One region of the Streptomyces sp. NPDC058576 genome, then DNA from elsewhere that is predicted to be linked to it. Evidence: riboswitches for the same ligand, from Rfam matches in the RefSeq annotation. Region 1 holds a riboswitch; each other region holds the start of a gene.
The links. A riboswitch is a leader RNA that binds a small molecule or an ion and turns the genes downstream of it on or off. The one in region 1 is predicted to bind cyclic di-AMP.

Region 1 (4,736 bases):
CTCGCCGCGCTCGACGAGGAGTCCATGGAGAACCAGCGCGACGTCGTCAAGAACGAACGCCGCCAGCGCTACGACAACGTGCCCTACGGCACCGCGTTCGAGAAGCTGACCGCCCTCTCCTACCCCGAGGGCCACCCCTACCACCACACCCCGATCGGCTCCATGGCCGACCTGGACGCGGCCACGCTGGAGGACGCCCGCGCGTTCTTCCGTACGTACTACGCGCCCAACAACGCGGTGATCTCGGTGGTCGGCGACATCGACCCCGAGCAGACCCTCGCCTGGATCGAGAAGTACTTCGGCTCGATCCCGTCCCACGACGGCAAGCAGCCGCCGCGCGACGGGACGCTGCCCGAGACCATCGGCGAGCAGCTGCGCGAAGTGGTCCACGAGGAGGTGCCGGCGCGCGCCCTGATGGCCGCCTACCGCCTCCCGCACGACGGCACCCGCGCCTGCGACGCCGCCGACCTGGCGCTCACCGTGCTCGGCGGCGGCGAATCCTCCCGGCTGCACAACCGCCTGGTCCGCCGCGACCGTACGGCGGTGGCGGCCGGCTTCGGGCTGCTGCGGCTCGCCGGAGCGCCCTCGCTGGGCTGGCTGGACGTCAAGACGTCCGGCGGCGTCGAGGTCGAGACGATCGAGGCCGCGGTCGACGAGGAGCTGGCCCGGTTCGCCGCCGAGGGGCCCACGCCCGAGGAAATGGAGCGGGCGCAGGCGCAGTTGGAGCGCGAGTGGCTCGACCGGCTCGGCACGGTCGCCGGCCGCGCCGACGAACTGTGCCGCTACGCGGTCCTGTTCGGCGACCCGCAGCTCGCCCTGACCGCCGTGGGCCGCGTCCTGGACGTCACGGCGGAGGAGGTGCGCGCGGCGGCGGAGGCTGCTCTGCGCCCCGACAACCGGGCGGTGCTGGTGTACGAGCCCATCGAGCCGGCCGACGAGGCGGACGAGGGCGACGAGGGCGAAGCAAGCGCCGAGGGCGCCGACGCGCACGAGGGGGCGGACAAGTGAGCGACGCCGCCGTGACTGGAGTAGCCATGGAGTTCCACCCGCAGCCCACCGCCGGCACGGCCCGCCCCTGGGCCTTCCCGGCTCCCGAGCGCGGCGCCCTGCCCAACGGGCTGACCGTGCTGCGCTGCCACCGCCCCGGCCAGCAGGTAGTCGCCGTGGAGATCTTCCTGGACGCGCCCCTGGAGGCCGAGCCCGACGGCCTGGACGGCGTGGCCACGATCATGTCGCGGGCGCTCTCCGAGGGCACCGACAAGCGCAGCGCCGAGGAGTTCGCCGCCGAGCTGGAGCGCTGCGGCGCCACGCTCGACGCGCACGCCGACCACCCCGGCGTCCGGGTCTCCCTGGAGGTCCCGGCCTCCCGGCTGGCCAAGGCGCTCGGTCTGGTCGCCGAGGCGCTGCGGGCCCCGGCCTTCGCCGAGAGCGAGATCGAGCGCCTGGTGGGCAACCGCCTCGACGAGATCCCGCACGAGCACGCCAACCCGTCCCGGCGGGCCGCCAAGCAGCTCTCCAAGGAGCTGTTCCCGGCCACCGCCCGGATGTCCCGCCCGCGTCTGGGCACCGAGGAGACGGTCCGGCGGATCGACGCCGTCGCCGTCCGCGCCTTCTTCGACGCCCACATCCGCCCGTCCACCGCGACGGCCGTGATCGTCGGCGACCTCACCGGCATCGACCTGGACGCGCTGCTGGCGGAGACCCTCGGAGACTGGTCGGGCAACGCGGGCCAGGCCCGCCCCGTGCCGCCCATCACGGCGAACGACACCGGCCGCGTGGTCATCGTGCACCGCCCCGGCGCGGTCCAGACCCAGCTGCTGATCGGCCGGATCGGCGCCGACCGGCACGAGCGCGTGTGGCCCGCACAGGTGCTCGGCACGTACTGCCTGGGCGGCACCCTCACCTCCCGGCTGGACCGGGTGCTGCGCGAGGAGAAGGGCTACACCTACGGGGTGCGCGCCTTCGCCCAGGTGCTGCGCTCCAGCGGCCCCGACTCGGGCGGCGCGGCGATGCTCGCGATCAGCGGCTCGGTGGACACCGAGTCCACCGGACCGGCCCTGGACGACCTCTGGAAGGTTCTGCGGAAGCTGGCCGCCGAGGGGCTGACCGACGCCGAGCGCGAGACGGCCGTTCAGAACCTGGTGGGCGTCGCCCCGCTGAAGTTCGAGACCGCCGCCTCCGTCGCGAGCACGCTGGCCGACCAGGTCGAGCAGCACCTCCCCGACGACTACCAGGCCCACCTCTACGCCCGGCTCGCCGAGACCGGCACCGTGGAGGCGACCGCCGCCGTGGTCAACGCCTTCCCGGTGGACCGGCTGGTCACGGTCCTCGTGGGGGACGCCGCGCAGATCGAGGAGCCCGTGAAGGCCCTCGGCATCGGAGAGGTGTCCGTCGTCACCGGCTGACACCGCCGCGGAACACGGCCGCCCCCGTGCGACCACTGCCGCGAACAGGACCCCGACGGAAGGGATTTCGTCGGGGTCCTGTTTGTTTGCCCGTTTAGTGCACTTCACCCATTTTTGGGGGAGAGGTTGCCTGTCTGCCCTGTGGGATGCGCGACAAATCCCCTTGTCCGTTTGGTGGGGGGAAGTCGCCCCGCCTAGCGTCGGCTCGGCTGTCCGTCACCCGTATGCCGCAACCGCGGCGCCGGGCAGTCATCGCCGAGTCCCCGTCAGGCGCGAGCCTAGGGGAGCCGGGGACCCACGCAGTCCCTGGGGTGAATCGGAGGCCCGTGCCGCGAACCGGCGCGGGAATCCGTAGGAGACCTTCCTGCTCCGAACCCGTCAGCTAACCCGGTAGGCGAGAAGGAAGGAAAGGAACCAGCCCCTCCATGGCGTTCACCCGTGCCACCGGGAAGCACCGTGCCCCGAGCCGCCTCACGCGTCGGAGCGCCCAGGTCGCCGGCATCGCGGCCCTGGCCACCACCGGAGTCATCGGCTCGCTGTCCTCCCCGGCTCTCGCCGCGGACACCGAGGCCGCCAAGTCCGCCGACACCGGCCTCACCCAGGCCGTCTCCCTCGAAGCCACCCTCGCCGAGCGGATCGACGCGCAGGCGAGCGCCCAGAAGCAGCAGGCCGACGCGATCGCCGAGGCGAAGGCCAAGGCAAAGGCCGAGGCCCGTGCGAAGGCGGCGGCCGAGCGAAAGGCCGAGGCCCGCGCCAAGGAGGTCCGCGAGGAGAAGGCCCGGGCCGCCCGCGCCGCCGAGCGCGCCCGGCTGAACGCCTTCCACCTCCCGGTCGCCGGCTCCCACGTCACCACCGGGTACAACACCGGCGGCTCGCTCTGGTCCTCCGGCAGTCACTCCGGCGTGGACTTCCAGGCCGCCTCCGGCAGTTCCGTCGTCGCGGTCGGCGCCGGCACGGTCGTCGAGGCCGGCTGGGGCGGCGCGTACGGCAACAACATCGTGCTCCGGATGAAGGACGGCACGTACACCCAGTACGGCCACCTCTCCTCGATCGGCGTCTCCGTCGGCCAGAGCGTCTCCTCCGGCCAGCAGATCGGCCTCTCCGGCTCCACCGGCAACTCCACCGGCCCGCACCTGCACTTCGAGGCCCGCACCACCCCCGACTACGGCTCCGACATGGACCCCGTCGGCTACCTGCGCTCGCACGGTCTGAACGTCTGACGCACCCCGCGTGACCCCCGTCCGAAGGCCCCGGCGCCCGCCGGGGCCTTCAGCAATTCCGGCGTGAAGATATCCATGGATTCCGGCCTGCCATCGGAAATTCCGGCGGATTGCCATAGAGTCACGGAACAGACGTCGGGCGGCCGCGTTTCGCGGGGATCAAGGCGGAGGTTCGGACATGCGCATTCCCGCGCATTCGGTATGCACGGCAATCCGTGACGACATCGTCTCCGGTGTCTACGAGCGAGGCAGCCGCCTCACCGAGGAGCTGCTGGCCCGCCGCTACGGGGTCTCCCGGGTCCCGGTCCGCGAGGCGCTGCGCACCCTGGAGTCCGAGGGGTTCGTGGTCACCCGCAGGCACGCCGGCGCCTGTGTCGCGGAGCCCACCGTGCAGGAGGCGGCCGACCTCCTGGAGGTCCGGACGCTCCTGGAGCCACTGGGTGCGGCACGCGCCGCGCAGCGCCGCACGGAAGCCCATCTGAAGGTGCTCCGGGGCCTGGTCAGGCTGGGCCAGGAGCGGGCCCGCCGGGGCGAGGGCGAGGATCTGCGCTCGCTGGGCGGCTGGTTCCACGAGACCCTCGCCCAGGCCTCCGGCAGCCCCGGGCTCATCGCGCTGCTCACCCAGCTCCGGCACAAGATCGCCTGGATGTACGCGGTCGAGCAGGAGTCCCGCCCGGTCGATTCCTGGGCCGAGCGCGGCGCGATCGTGGACGCCGTGGCGCGCGGCGACGCGGAACGGGCGAGGGCGCTGACCGCCCAGCACGCGGAACGCTTCACCGCCGCCCACCGGCTCCGCCGCCCGGATCTCCCCGGGCGGCGCGCCGCCCCCGTCCCCCCGGTGAGAAGTTCGCAACACGGCGTAAACACCGCGGGCGTCCGTCATTAACAGAAGAGCCGTATACAAAGAGAAGCGATTTCGGATGCGTCATTGACGCTGCCTGAATGCGTCATTCGCGATGCCCAAATGCGCCCTTCGCGCTGCCCGAATTATCGAGGCGCGATTCTTTCGTGAAAGCGAAAGAGCCGTGATCCCTTTACGGGGTCACGGCTCTCGCACGGGTCGAATCCGGACGGGCCGGAGTCGGAGGGGTCAGACGGTCTCCGGAAGCTC
Region 2 (4,736 bases), on a different contig from region 1:
GAGTTCGGCCGGCCGTCGTCGCTGAAACTCCGCAGCCGCTGGACCATGCTCCAGGCGGCCCGCAAGGGGCTCTTCGCCCAGATGGTCGTGGTGCCGCTGCTCCAGAAGCACCGGATTCTCACGCAGGTCTCCGGCGACCACCTGGAAGTGATCAAGCTCATCCCGCCGCTGGTCATCGGGGACGCGGAGGTGGACCGCTTCGTGACGGCGTTCACCGACGTCATGGAGGACGCGCACAGCGGCGGCGGCCTGATGTGGGACTTCGGCCGGACGCTGGTCAGACAGGCCGTGGCCAACCGCTGACGGACCCGGTTTGCCTCCGAGGCAAGTTATTTGCCTCGGAGGAAAGGTCCTGGCCCAATAGAGGCATGAACCCTCCGGACGAAGGGGTGCCGGACGAGCTCCCCGGCGTCGCACCCCGACTGCGCGACCTGCGCCGCGCCCGTGGTCTCACCCTGGAGACCGCCGCCGGCCGGGCCGGACTCTCCCCGGCCCATCTCTCCCGGCTGGAGACCGGCCGCAGGCAGCCCTCGCTGCCCATGCTGCTGGGGCTCGCCCGCATCTACGGTACGACGGTCTCCGAGCTGCTCGGCGAGCAGCCGCCCGAACGGGACGCGATCATCCGCGGCGGTGGCTTCGAGGGGGCGGAGGCCGACGGCTGGATGTACCGGCAGGCGGGTGGCTCCGGCCGCGCGATGCAGGCGCTGCGGGTGCGTGTCCCGTACGGGGCCCAGGGCGACCTGGTCCGGGTCCACCCCGGCGAGGAGTGGCTGTACGTTCTGGAGGGCCGGCTGCGGGTCGGCCTCGGCGACACCGTCCACGACCTCGAACCCGGCGACAGCGCCCACTTCGACTCCCTCACCCCGCACCGGATCGCGGCCGTCGACCGCTGCGGCGCGGAGCTGCTCTTCGTCCACTCCCTGCTGCAGAGCCCCGCCGCGGAGCTCTGTCTCGGCAGCGGCCTGCGCGTGCGCTGACCGGCCGTCCCCGCCGGCTCCATCCTTCGCTCCACCGGCCGCCAGGCCGACAGAGAGGACCGTCATGTCCGATTCCGAACACTATGACCCCCTGGGCCCCGGACGCCGCGCGAACGAGGACCCGCAGGAGAAGCGGATGCCGCGCGGAGTCGTCATCCGGCTCTTCGCCTACCTGGTGGCGGGCCACGTGATCGCGGCCTTCCTCTACCTGCTCTTCGTGGTGGCCGGGAGCAAGTGACGGCACTCCGCCGGAGGGGTCAGCCCTGGTCGAGCAGGCGCTCGCGCAGCCGCTCGCGGGTCTCGGGGGAGACCTTCAGTCCTTCGGACAGGTAGCGGTCCGTCGTTCCCCAGTTCTCCTCGATGGCTGTGAAGGCCGCCGCGAGGTAGGCGGGCCGCGCCCCGAAGAGCGGGTCCAGCAGCTCCATCACCTCGGGCGACATACCGGCCCGGGACGTGTCGGTGCGCTTCACCTTGTACCGGCGGTGGAGGTCGTTGGACTTGAGGTAGTCCTCCTCGATCGCCTCCGGCCGGACCCCGACCGCCAGCAGGGCGACCGCGATCGAGAGGCCGGCCCGGTCCTTGCCCGCCGCGCAGTGCATCAGCGCCGGGACGCTGTCCTCGGCCAGGGCGTGCAGGACGCGGCTGTGCTCGGCGGTGCGGTCCTCGATCGTCGCGCGGTACATCCGGATCATGCGGTCGACGCCCTTGCCGTCCGCGAGGACCGAGCGCAGCTGCTCGATGTTCCCGTCGCCCACCAGCCGCCAGAACTCCGCGCCGTCGGCCGGGTCCGAGAGCGGAATGCTGACATTGCGGACACCGGCCAGCTCGATGTCGTACCCGTCGAGCCGGTGGTCGGCGGAGTGGCGGAAGTCGAAGATCGTATGCAGTCCCAGCCCGCCGAGGAAGACCGCGTCCTCGGCGGTGGCGTGCGCCAGGTGGCCGCTGCGGTAGAGCCGTCCGAAGGCGGTGTGCCGCCCGTCCGTGGTGGGGAGCCCGCCCACGTCGCGGAAGTTGCGGACTCCGCTCAGCGCGGTCTCTGTCGGCGGGACCTGCGGCACCTGCTGCGTCACGGGGGCTCCTCTGTGATCTCTGGCGTCGGCGCGGCTCGCCGGCGAGGGCGCTCCCGTGACGATACGACATCGATTCGGCGGAAAATCATCACGGTTGCCTCCCCGGTGCGGAGTGCCGGGCGGTCCTGCCTGACGCGGCGTCAGGAGTGCCGCCCACAGCATGTCCGTATTGGTGCATTTCGCAGAACATGCCCCGCTAATGGGGGAGATGGTATTCCGGAGGTGAGCGGGATCATATCCGTGACGGTCCGTGGTGAGCGCGTCCCGAGGCATTCCCGTTGCCCGTACGGAAATCCAAGATCCGTAATCCACGGAGTGTGACCGGAAATCCGGAGCGATATCGAATCGATGATTCCGGCGCGCAACCGATGGCTTGTTCCGCCCGTCCTGACCGGTTTACGGTCACCGTCAATCCGGACGGATCGCCTAATCCTGCCGCCGCCCGGAATTCGCACCCACCCACTCACGTGTGGCAGGAGCGGGGGAACCAGGTAAGCCGCCGATCCGGAGTGATCCGGACCGGCTAGGGGTGAAGTCGCCGCAACGCGACCGGGCATCTCCAGCCCGAACCCGACAGCTCACCTCGCAGGCGCCGGAGAGGAACTTCCCCATGCCCGCAAAGGGTAAGCACCGTCGTCCCAAGTCCGGCCCGATCTCCCGCGGCGTCCTCGCCGCAGGTACCGGCGGCGCCGCACTCGCCCTCCCGCTCATCGGCGCCACCGCCGCGAACGCCGCGGACCAGGCCGCCCCGGCCGCGAAGCCGGCCGCCGCCTCGGTCGCCGCCGCGCACACCGCTCCGGCCGCCGCCCCCGCCGCGTCGAAGGCCGCCCCGAAGACGTACGCCGTCGTCTCCGGCGACTACCTGTCGAAGATCGCCGCCGAGCACCAGCTCAAGGGCGGGTGGGAGAAGCTCTACCAGGACAACCGCTCCACCGTCGGCGACGACCCCGGCCTGATCCACCCGGGCATGAAGCTGACCCTCGGCGCCAAGGGCTCCGCTCCGGCCGAGAAGTCCGCGGCCCCCAAGGCCGCCCCGAAGAAGGCCGAACCGGCCCCGAAGGCCGCGCCGAAGGAAGCCCCGAAGGGCGACACGATCTCCGCCGACGACTCCGAGGGCTCCGGCGACTCGGCTCAGACCGGCTCCTCCGAGGCCACCGGCTCCGGCTGGTCCGCCCCGCTGGCCAACGCCAACGTCACCACCCAGTACCGCGCTTCCGGCGCCAGCTGGTCCAGCGGCTACCACACCGGCTCGGACTTCCAGGCCGCCTCCGGCACCCCCGTCCTCGCCATCGGCCCGGGCACCGTGGTCTCGGCCGGCAACAGCGGCTCGTACGGCAACGAGGTCGTCATCCAGCACGAGGACGGCATGTACTCCCAGTACGCCCACCAGTCCTCGCTGAACGTCTCGGTCGGCCAGACCGTCACCGGCGGACAGCAGATAGGCCTCTCCGGCTCCACCGGCAACTCCACCGGCCCGCACCTCCACTTCGAGGTCCGCACCGGCCCGAGCTACGGCTCGGACGTCGACCCCGTCGCGTACCTCCGTCAGCACGGCGTCTCCGTCTGACCCAGCACGACGAGAAGTGTCCGAGGGGCGGTGCGCGGCGGCGTACCGCCCCTCTCTTTATTCCGGCTTTACCAAAAACTGACCGGGTGGTCTATCTCACCACCCGTCAACCCCGTATTACGGTCGCGTAGGTCACATCGAACGATGCAGGATACGTGGTTGTGGCAGACGATTCGAGAAACAACCAGCAGCACATCATCGGGTCGTACGCGGCGATTGGCGACAGTTTCACCGAGGGCGTCGGCGACCCCGGCCCCGGCGGGACCTATCTCGGCTGGGCGGACCGCTTCGCGGTGCTCCTCGCCGACCGGCTCCCGGCCCCCGACGGGGCGACCGGCCCCGAGTACTCACCCCACGGGGACTTCCGCTACGCCAATCTCGCCGTACGAGGACGTCTCCTCGACCAGATCGTCGAGGAGCAGATCCCGCGCGCCAAGGAACTGGCTCCCGACCTGGTCAGCTTCTGCGCGGGCGGCAACGACATCATCCGGCCCGGCACCGACCCCGACGATCTCGCCGAACGCTTCGAGCGGGCCGTCGCCGACCTGAGCAACGCCGTCGGCACGGTCATGGTCACCACCGGCTTCGACACCCGGGGCGTTCCGGTGCTGCGCCACATGCGCGGCAAGATCGCCACGTACAACGTCCATCTGCGGGCCATCGCCGACCGCTACCGGTGCCCCGTGCTGGACCTGTGGTCGCTGCGGTCCGTCCAGGACCGGCGCGCGTGGGACGCCGACCGGCTGCACCTGTCGCCCGAGGGCCACACCCGGGTCGCGCTGCGCGCCGCCCAGGTCCTCGGCCACGACGTGCCCGCCGACCCGGACCAGCCCTGGCCGCCGCAGGCCCTGCGCCGTCCCTTCGACGAGCGGCGCGACAACATCCAGTGGGCCCGCGAATACCTGGTGCCCTGGATCGGCCGGCGGCTGCGCGGCGAGTCCTCCGGGGACCACGTCGCGGCGAAGCGCCCGGACCTGCTGCCGCTCTAGCGGGCCCCTCAGGGCTCCAGCAGCGGAAGCGCACGCCGGGACGGGTTCGGCACGACGAGCCCGTCCGGCGGCGTGCCCGTGCCGTACCCGGCGGGTATCCGCTCCAGGACGCCGCCCGCGAACACGTCGTACA
Region 3 (4,736 bases), on a different contig from region 1:
GGAGCACGCCGATCCGGACCGGCCCCTGTCGCTCTACATCAACTCACCCGGCGGCACCTTCCAGGCGATGGCCGCGGTCTACGACACGATGCGGTTCCTGACCTGCGAGGTGGAGACCTTCTGCCTGGGGCAGGCGGGCTCCTACGCGGCGGCCCTGCTGGCGGCCGGGGCAAAGGGGCGTCGACATGCACTGCCCGGCGCGCGGGTAGTCATTCAGCAGCCCGCGCTGGAGGAGCCGATGCGGGGCCAGCCGTCCGACCTGGAGATCCACGCGCGCGAACTGGTGCGCACCCGCGAGATGTTCGCGGCCATGCTGGTCCGGCACACGGGCCGGACCGCGGAGCAGGTCACCGCCGACATCGAGCGCGACACCATCCTCGACGCGAAGGCCGCCCTCGCCTACGGGCTGGTCGACCACGTCGTGGAGAACCGCTGACTCTCCCGGCCGCCGTACGACGCGAGGGGAAACGCCGATGGAGCCACCCGAGTTCCCGCCCCTGCCCGCGCTGACCCGCGCCGAGGGCGAGTTCGTCGACTGCTATCTGGCCGTGCTCGACCAGGTGGGCCGGATCAACCCGGCCCACGGCGGCGACACCTACAGCGCGCTGCGAGCCGCCCAGGCCCTCGCCTCCGGCGCGGCGGCCCTGCGCGACGCCCTGGCCCTGATGCACGAGCGGGGCGAGTCGCGGCTCCACGCGGCCACCCTGGCGCGGGCCCTGCGCGTCCTGGACGGGGAGCGCCGGGCGGGCCGGGTCGCGATGCCGCCGACGGTGAACTGACCCGCTCCGCACCCGGAAGCACGATACGGAGACGGCCGGAAGCGCCTCACGGGGCTGGGGCGAGCGCCCCGTTGGAGCGGGCAGAACGGCCTCACGGGGTCGGGGCGGGCGCCTTGTTGGAGCGGGGAGGACATCAAACGGGGGCGGACCGGTCGCCCGCCGCACGACACGCCCGGTCCCGCGATCGATTTGCCTCGCTCGTTCGGCGTAGGAGATCACCCGCGCGAGCGACTGCTCAACTTGCGTTCGACGCCCGGCCCGTACTCGAAATGCGCCCTTTCGTCGCTGGTACGAGGGTGTGCGCCCGGCTCGTCGGCGAGCGCGAATCGGGCCTGTCCACCTGAATGGATCAGTGGTGAGGAGACTCACAAACCACCGTTTCAGCTCGGAAATCCGGCACGGAGTGCGTCAAGATCCCTGGGACGAACAGCCCCCGCCACCGCGGCGGGGCGGTCCGGGCGGACGCCGAGTCCTGCCGCCGCCCGGATGACTGGTCGACAGAAGTGGATCGGCAGGAGTGGAGGACCCGAGCACAACGGGCCGACCGGGAGACCGGGAAGCCCTCGGGGTGAAGCCGCGTCAAGCGGCCGGGCAACTTCGCCAGCCCGAACCCGACAGGTCATCCTTCACAGGCGGCTGACGAAGGGTTGCGCATGTCTGCGCAGGTTCATGTCCCGTCTCTGTTCGCCCGGGTCGGTACGGCCTCGGTGCTCACCCTGGCCGTGACGTCCACGATGCTGGCGCCCGGCATGGTGAGCGACGCCGAGGCCGCCGCTCACTCGACGAAGGCCCTGAAGGTCGCCGCGTCGAAGAAGGGTGCTCCCTACAAATACGGAGCGGCCGGCCCCAGCCGTTTCGACTGTTCGGGCCTGACGGTCTACTCGTTCAAGAAGGCCGGCAAGAAGCTTCCCCGCACCGCACAGCAGCAGTACAACAAGACCCGCCATATCGCGAAGTCGCAGCGCAAACGCGGCGACCTCGTCTTCTTCCATTCCGGGCGCAGCGTCTACCACGTGGGCATCTACGCCGGGGCCGGGAAGATCTGGCACTCCCCCAAATCGGGGGACGTGGTGCGACTGGCGAAAATCTGGTCCAAGAGCGTCTGGTACGGAAGGGTCCGCTGACCTCCGGCCGGACGCTCTTTCCGTGCGGGAGTCACGGGCGGCCGCTGAGGGCGCCCGCGACGTCCTCAGCGCAGCAGCGGGCCGGTGACCAGGGCGAGTCCCAGACCGGTGAGCGCCACACCGCTGCCGCCCTCGATCGCGCGGGCGGTACGCGGTCGGCGCAGCCACCGGCCCAGCCGGTCCACGAGCAGGGCCACGGCCGGGAACCAGATCAGCGCCAGCACCACCACGAGGGCCGCGAGCAACAGGGTCCGGGGCAGGGGCGGCTGGCCGTCGGGCACGAACTGCGGCAGCAGACTGAGGAAGAGGACCGGGGCCTTGGGGTTCAGCGCGTTGGTCAGGAACCCCTGGCGCACCGCGCGTCCGAACTCGCCGGGCACGGGCCGCCCCGGCGCGTCCTCGGGAGTTCCGTCGCCGTCCGCCGCTCCGCGACGCCGGATCGCGTACAGCGTGCTGATCCCGAGGTAGAGCACGTACGCGCCGCCGAGCAGCTGGACGGTGCGGAAGAGCACGGGCATCGTCACGAGCACCGCGGCGAGTCCGGCGACCGCGAGTGCGGTGTGCACCAGCAGCCCCCCGGCGACGCCGAGCGCGGTGGCCAGGCCGGCGGCGCGTGAGGCCAGGGCGTTGCGTACGACGACGGTGAAGTCGGCGCCGGGCAGCGCGACCATACCGGCGGCGACCCCCGTGAAGGCGATCAGTTGTGCGTCCATGAGGTCCACCTTGGACCGGCGGAGCCTTTAGCGTGTACTTGCAATCTTCTGGGTCTACCTAAAGGAACGCTTTCATGTACGACCCGACACGGCTCGCGGCACTCGTGGCGGTCGCGGAGGCCGGATCGATCACCCGGGCCGCCGCCCGCCTGGGCTACACCGCGCCCGCGCTCTCCCAGCAGCTGGCCAAGCTGGAGCGGGAGGCCGGGGCGGCGCTGCTGGTGCGCCACCATCGCGGTGCGCGGTTGACGGCGGCGGGCGAACTGCTGGCGGGCCGGGCCCGGCGGGTGCTGGACGAGCTGGACCAGGCGCGGCACGAGCTGGCGCAACTGGCCGGGCTCTCGGGCGGCAGGCTGCGGGTGGGGACGTTCACGACGGCCGGGATCCATCTGCTGCCCCCGGTCCTCAGCGCGTTCCGGCGGGCTCATCCGGAGGTCGAGCTGACCGTCGCCGAGTACGAACCGCCCGGCGGGGTCGCCGCCGTGGTCGCGGGCGAGGTGGACCTCGCTCTGACGCATGCCTATGAACCGGCGACGGCGGGCCCCCTGCCGGTGGGTGTCCTCGTCGAACCCCTGCTGGTCGAGGAGCTGGTGCTGGTCACCTCGGCGGGTCACCGGCTCGCCGAGGGCACCGGTCGGCTGCCGGTCAGCGAGCTGGCGGGGCGGCCGCTGATCAGCAGCGCGCCCACTCACCCGCCCCGGCACGGGGTCGAGAGCGCGCTCGCCGAGGCCGGGGCGACGCCCGCGGTGGTCTGCGAATCGCCCGGGTACGCGCTGGTGTGCGCGCTGGTCAGTGCGGGTCTCGGGGTGGCGGTGGTGCCGGAGATGGTCGCCTCGATGGCGGCGGCCCCGCTGTCGGTCCGTCGACTGGAGCCCGCGTCGTTCCGGAGGACCATCTCGGTCGCGCACCGGGGCGACCGGTCGAGCGCGGCTGCCGGGACGCTGCTCGCGCTGCTGCGCAGCGGCTTCGGCCGTGGCGGCACGGCAGCACCGGCGAATCGGCCGTCCGCGGGCTGACGCCCCCGGCTCTCCCCGTGCTCCGCCGGGATCAGCCCTGGACGGCGACGACCCACGGGAGCGCGATCCAGACCGTCTTGCCGCCCTCGGCGGTCGGGGTGACCTGGAGCCGCCCGCCGCGCTCCTTGGCCAGTGCCCGGATGATGACCATGCCGCGCCCGTTGTCCTGCCGTACGGCGGCGGGCAGTCGCTGCGGCCAGCGGGGGTGACTGTCCGTGACGCCGAGATACAGCTCCTCGTCGCGTTCGAGGCGCAGATCCACGGTGAAGGTGGGCGACTGGCCGAAGGTGTGCTGAACGGCGTTGGTGGCCAGCTCCGAGACGATCAGGCGGATGGTGTCGGCGAACTCGCTGTCGTCGGGCAGGCCCCATTGGGTCAGGGTCCTGGCGACATGTCTGCGGGCCGAGGAGACCGAGACCGGATCGCTCGGCAGAGTGACGGTTGCTTCCTGATGGTCTGCCATGGCGACGCCGTCCCTTTCCCGCCCCGGCCGACCGACGGTCGGCCAGGATTGTGCTTCGCGCCAGATTGCCATCGATGCAGCTCCCTGTAACGGGGTTCGGCCAAGATATGCATATATCTGTCGCTCGAAGCGGTGAATTCGGGACCCGTACGGCGTGGGCGGGCGGCACACTGACCTCCCTGCGGGCCGGCCCCGGTGACGGACCGGCCCTTCCCGACAGCAGAAGGAGACCGGCATGCTGCACGGCCCCGTCGTCCGGCGGCGCAAGCTCGGTGAGGAGCTGCGGAGCCTGCGCAGCGCCTCCGGCCTGACCAGCCGGGACGCGGCGCGGCTGCTCGGCTGGCACCAGTCGAAGGTGAGCCGCATCGAGACGGGCGCCAGCGGGGTGACGCCGGCCGACGTTTCGCGGCTGCTGGACGTCTACGCGGTGCGGGACACCCAGTTGCGTTCGCTGCTGGAAGTCCTCGCGGGGTCGGCGGGCGGCGGCGGTTCGGGCTGGTGGCACGCCTACCGGGGGCTGATCCCGCCGCAGTACCGCGACTTCATCAGTCTGGAGTCGCAGGCCAGTACGGTCCGGACGCTGGAGACCTCCGTGGTGCCGGGGCTGCTCCAGACGGCCGGATACGCACGGGCCGTGACCC

Region 2: it holds a riboswitch for cyclic di-AMP, as region 1 does, so the genes downstream of both, ACFWRV_RS25120 (peptidoglycan DD-metalloendopeptidase family protein) here and ACFWRV_RS26905 (M23 family metallopeptidase) in region 1, are expected to answer to the same signal.
Region 3: it holds a riboswitch for cyclic di-AMP, as region 1 does, so the genes downstream of both, ACFWRV_RS02825 (C40 family peptidase) here and ACFWRV_RS26905 (M23 family metallopeptidase) in region 1, are expected to answer to the same signal.

Annotation. Positions count from the first base shown of each region.
Region 1 is NZ_JBHXPF010000046.1:27,165-31,900, forward strand. It holds gene ACFWRV_RS26895 (M16 family metallopeptidase) at 1-1,008, shown strand, start outside; gene ACFWRV_RS26900 (M16 family metallopeptidase) at 1,035-2,405, shown strand; cyclic di-AMP (ydaO/yuaA leader) riboswitch at 2,649-2,816, shown strand; gene ACFWRV_RS26905 (M23 family metallopeptidase) at 2,831-3,625, shown strand; gene ACFWRV_RS26910 (GntR family transcriptional regulator) at 3,804-4,511, shown strand; gene ACFWRV_RS26915 (HPr family phosphocarrier protein) at 4,716-4,736, opposite strand, start outside.
Region 2 is NZ_JBHXPF010000040.1:32,003-36,738, forward strand. It holds gene ACFWRV_RS25100 (aspartate aminotransferase family protein) at 1-303, shown strand, start outside; gene ACFWRV_RS25105 (helix-turn-helix domain-containing protein) at 369-977, shown strand; gene ACFWRV_RS25110 (DUF6126 family protein) at 1,042-1,215, shown strand; gene ACFWRV_RS25115 (tyrosine-protein phosphatase) at 1,235-2,047, opposite strand; cyclic di-AMP (ydaO/yuaA leader) riboswitch at 2,494-2,654, shown strand; gene ACFWRV_RS25120 (peptidoglycan DD-metalloendopeptidase family protein) at 2,658-3,614, shown strand; gene ACFWRV_RS25125 (SGNH/GDSL hydrolase family protein) at 3,776-4,603, shown strand; gene ACFWRV_RS25130 (STM4011 family radical SAM protein) at 4,612-4,736, opposite strand, start outside.
Region 3 is NZ_JBHXPF010000002.1:273,711-278,446, reverse strand. It holds gene ACFWRV_RS02835 (ATP-dependent Clp protease proteolytic subunit) at 1-436, shown strand, start outside; gene ACFWRV_RS02830 (hypothetical protein) at 474-779, shown strand; cyclic di-AMP (ydaO/yuaA leader) riboswitch at 1,265-1,429, shown strand; gene ACFWRV_RS02825 (C40 family peptidase) at 1,433-1,903, shown strand; gene ACFWRV_RS02820 (LysE family translocator) at 1,969-2,616, opposite strand; gene ACFWRV_RS02815 (LysR family transcriptional regulator) at 2,691-3,632, shown strand; gene ACFWRV_RS02810 (ATP-binding protein) at 3,664-4,095, opposite strand; gene ACFWRV_RS02805 (helix-turn-helix domain-containing protein) at 4,331-4,736, shown strand, end outside.